One region of the Bradyrhizobium sp. 956_D2_N1_4 genome, then DNA from elsewhere that is predicted to be linked to it. Evidence: riboswitches for the same ligand, from Rfam matches in the RefSeq annotation. Region 1 holds a riboswitch; the other holds the start of a gene.
The links. A riboswitch is a leader RNA that binds a small molecule or an ion and turns the genes downstream of it on or off. The one in region 1 is predicted to bind S-adenosylmethionine.
Positions count from the first base shown of each region.

Region 2: it holds a riboswitch for S-adenosylmethionine, as region 1 does, so the genes downstream of both, AB7535_RS38715 (O-succinylhomoserine sulfhydrylase) here and metX (homoserine O-acetyltransferase MetX) in region 1, are expected to answer to the same signal.

Region 1 covers NZ_CP197237.1:8,912,381-8,914,581, reverse strand. Annotated here, with positions in the region: gene metX (homoserine O-acetyltransferase MetX) at 1-1,094, opposite strand, end outside; SAM riboswitch at 1,180-1,259, opposite strand; gene AB7535_RS42255 (chorismate mutase) at 1,477-2,201, shown strand, end outside.
Region 2 covers NZ_CP197237.1:8,222,341-8,224,541, reverse strand. Annotated here, with positions in the region: gene AB7535_RS38720 (2'-deoxycytidine 5'-triphosphate deaminase) at 1-1,111, opposite strand, end outside; SAM riboswitch at 1,192-1,271, shown strand; gene AB7535_RS38715 (O-succinylhomoserine sulfhydrylase) at 1,343-2,201, shown strand, end outside.

The DNA.
Region 1 (2,201 bases):
TCGGTCTCGATCTCGGCGAACGACACCCGCGCGCTCGACGCGTTCAGCGCATGCACCAGTGCGCGCGATTCCGAGGTCGGGAACAGCCAGTCGCTGGTGAAGGAGACCACGCAGAAGCGCGTCTCGATGCCCGCGAACGCTTTCGCCAGCACGCCGCCGTGGTCACCGGCGATGTCGAAATAGTCCATCGCACGGGTCAGATAGAGATAGGAGTTGGCGTCGAACCGCTCGACGAAGGACGAGCCCTGGTAGCGCAGGTAACTCTCGACCTGGAAATCGGCGTCGAACGAGAAGGTCGGCAGCTCGCGGTCCTGCATGCGGCGGCCGAACTTGCGATGCAGCGCGGCGTCCGAGAGATAGGTGATGTGCGCGGCCATCCGTGCCACCGCAAGTCCGCGATGCGGATGGATGCCCTGATCGGTGTAGCGGCCGTTGTGCCAGTCGGGATCGGCCATCACCGCCTGGCGGCCGAGCTCGTGGAAGGCGATGTTCTGCGCCGAGTGCCGTGTCGAACAGGCGATCGCCAGCGCGGAGTACACGCGCTTGGGATAGGCCGCGGTCCATTGCAGCACCTGCATGCCGCCCATCGAGCCGCCGACCACCGCGAACAACGTGTCGATGCCGAGCCGGTCGATCAGCATCGCCTGCGCGCGCACCATGTCGGGAATGGTGATGACGGGAAAATCCAGGCCCCACACCTTGCCGGTCGCCGGATTGATCGAGGCCGGCCCGGTCGAGCCCATGCAGCCGCCGATCACGTTGGCGCAAATGATGAAGTAGTGCTGAGGATCAAGAGGTCGGCCGGGACCGACCAGCGTCTCCCACCAGCCCGACTTGCCGGTGACGGGATGCACGTTGGCGACATGCTGATCGCCGGTCAGCGCATGGCAGATCAGCACCGCGTTGGAACGATCGGCGTTGAGCTCGCCATAGGTCTGGTAGGCGATCTGGAACGGGGTGAGATCGATGCCGCAATCGAGCCGCAGCGGCTGCTCGGCGCCGAACTGCGCGACCTGCGAATTCGGATGATCCGCCTCATGCGACCGGTCGTCGGCACTGATCGCGGGACTCGGCACGGACTTCACGCCTACCATCATCGACCTCGTATGCGACACCCGTCAGGCTGCCGCTGGAATCAGGCCATGAAAAACCCGGCCTGAACGATAGGTTCGGCCGGGATCGGAAGCGTCCCCGGCCTGTTTAGCGAGTTTTTTAACGTGGCTGCAAGCCGGCCGGCTCAAATGACCACGGAACGCGCAAAAGCTACTGTCTTGGGCGGTTTTCGTCAAGTCACAGTCCGGATTAGCCAAATTCATCCCTGAAAGGCCGGCCGAAAAGGCCCGGTTTCCCTTTGCATTTCTCTTTGCTTTCGCCGCGCCGACTGCCTAATCAGGACGTCGATCGTAGCGGATCCGGCCTTGCCGATTGACCTTGGCCGACCCGCATTGGAACGCCTCTCACCAGCATCTCGCAGATATGTCCCACCGTCCGCCCGCGCCACCATCGCTCCAGGAATTGCGCAAGGAGATCGACGCGATCGACGAGGGCATGCATCGTCTCCTGATGCAGCGCGGCGACATTATCGACCGCCTGATCCAGGTGAAGCAGACCCAGGAGGTCGGCTCGGCGTTCCGCCCGGCGCGCGAGGCCGCCATGATGCGTGACATCGTCCAGCGTCATCGCGGCATCCTGCCGCTCGACACGGTCGAGAGCATCTGGCGCGTCATCATCTCGACGTTCACTTACGTCCAAGCGCCGTTCTCCGTGCATGCCGACATCTCGGTGAGCGAGCCGGCGATGCGCGATTCCGTGCGCTTCCATTTCGGCTTCACGGTGCCTTACGTCGCGCATTTCAGCGCGCAGGCCGCGGTCGAAGCGGTGGCGAAGTCCAAGGGCGATCTGGCGCTGGTCTCGGCGACCTCGAGCCGCACGCCATGGTGGCTGGAGCTGGAAGCGGACGGCGCGCCGAAGATCATCGCGCGGATGCCCTTCGTCGAGCGCGCCGACCATCCGGCCGCACTGCCGGTGTTCGCGATCTCGCGCGTCGCCGACAGCGCCGTGGTGACGGAGGTCGAGACCTTCAGCGTGCGCGTGTCCGGGTGGAACGCCGAGGTCGCGCGGGCGCTGTCGCCGCTCGCCGAGATCGTGGCGGTGCCCGATACCGCCTTCGACGGCGCGGCGCTGCTGGTCTCGGTCACAAG
Region 2 (2,201 bases), 690 kb from region 1:
TGAGGCCCTGCGCCTGGTAGTTCGAGCCGATGCGCTGGCCGTACATCGCGTCGGGGCGCGCCAGCATTTTCTCGTAGACGAGACGGCCGACGATCTGGCCGTGCTCGAGAATGAACGGCACCTCGCGCGAGCGCACTTCGAGCACGGCGCGCGATCCCTGCCCGCCAGCTCCGGCATAGCCGAAGCCGGGATCGAAGAAGCCGGCATAGTGCACGCGGAACTCGCCGACCAGGGGATCGAACGGCACCATCTCCGCGGCGTAGTCGGGCGGCACCTGCACGGCTTCCTTGGAGGCGAGGATGTAGAACTCGCCGGGGTCGAGGATCAGGCTGCCGTCGGGACGCGCCGAGATCGGTTCCCAGAAATCCTCCACCGCATAGCCGGAGCGGCGGTCGACGTCGACGACACCGGTGTGGCGCTTGGCGCGATAGCCGACGAAGCCGTTGGCCTTCTCGCCGGAGAGGTCGACGGAGACGGCAACGCCGCCGGTGAGATCGGCATCGTCGAGATCGACGAGACGCTCGGTCGCATGCAGCGCCTCGAGCTCGTCGATGTTGAGGATGGCATCTCCGGTGCGGAAGCGTACCTGGCTCAGGCGCGAGCCCTCGCTGACCAGTACCGGAAACGTCTTCGGGCTGATCTCGGCGTAGAGCGGGCCGTGATAGCCGGCGCCGATCATGTCGAAGCGTCGGGTGCCGTCGGCGATGACACGGGTGAAGACATCGAGCCGGCCGGTCGAGCTTTTCGGGTTCGCGGCGGCGACGATCTCCGGCGGCAGCGCCAGGCTTTCCAAGAGCGGCACGATGTAGACGCAGTTGGTCTCCAGCACTGCGCCATCGGCGAGGCTGAACTCGTGCAGCTTTAACTCGTCGATGCGCTCGGCGACGGTCGCGCCGGGACCCGGCAGGAAGCTGGCGCGAACGCGATAGGCGATGTCGCCGAGGCGAAGGTCGAGGCTCGCCGGCTGGATCTGGCTTTCGACGAAGTCATAAGCGGGCAGGATGAGGCCCGCCTTCGCCATCGCCGCGATCATGCGGTCGGGCAGGATACCATTGGCGTCGGCGGCAACCGTGAAGCTCAACCGGGGGTCCTCGTCAGGGGTCAAATGCATCCGGACATGCGGGAAATAGCAGCCTTTTACGGCTATCCGATGGACGCCTTGACGGAAAGGCCATTGCGGAATATGAGCATCACTTATCCCGTGGTGATTTGAGCCGGCCGGCTTGCAGCCACGTTAAATAAGTCGCTAAACAGGCCGGGGACCTCTGTGATCCCGGCCCGTGGAAGTTATCCAGGCCGGTTTTTTTGTGACCATTTTCGATGGTCACGCAGAGGAGGTCCTATGTCGAAGTCCCCGGCGTCCACCACGCAATACCGTCCCGAAACCCGCCTGGTCCATTCCGGCACCCTGCGCTCGCAATATGGCGAGACGTCGGAGGCGCTGTTCCTGACCCAGGGCTACGTCTACAACAGCGCCGAGGAGTGCGAGGCGCGGTTCAAGGGCGAGGACCCCGGCTTCATCTATTCGCGCTATTCCAACCCGACCATCTCGATGTTCGAGCGCCGCATGATCGAGCTCGAAGGCGCCGAAGCCGCCCGCTCGGCCGCGACCGGCATGGCCGCGGTGACGACCGCGATCCTGGCGCCGCTGAAGGCCGGCGATCATGTGGTGGCCTCGCGCGCCCTGTTCGGCTCCTGTCTCTACGTCATTCAGGATCTCTTGCCGCGCTACGGCATCGAGACGACGCTGGTCGACGGAGCCGATCTCGACCAGTGGCAGCGCGCCTTGCGGCCGAACACCAAGACGTTCTTCCTGGAGAGCCCGACCAACCCGACGCTCGACGTGCTCGACATTCCAGGGATCGCCGAGATCGCGCACAGCGGCGGCGCGCGGCTCGTCGTCGACAACGTGTTCGCGACGCCGATCTGGCAGAGCCCGCTCGCGTTAGGGGCCGACGTCGTGGTCTATTCCGCGACCAAGCACATCGACGGCCAGGGCCGTTGTCTCGGCGGCATCATCCTGTCGTCGGAAGCGTTCATCGCCGAGCACATCCACAATTTCATGCGCCAGACCGGCCCGTCGATCTCGCCGTTCAACGCGTGGGTCCTGCTCAAGGGCCTGGAAACGCTCGGCGTACGCGTGCGCGCGCAGACCGAGACGGCGGGACGCATCGCCGACGTGCTGGCGAGCCATCCGAAGA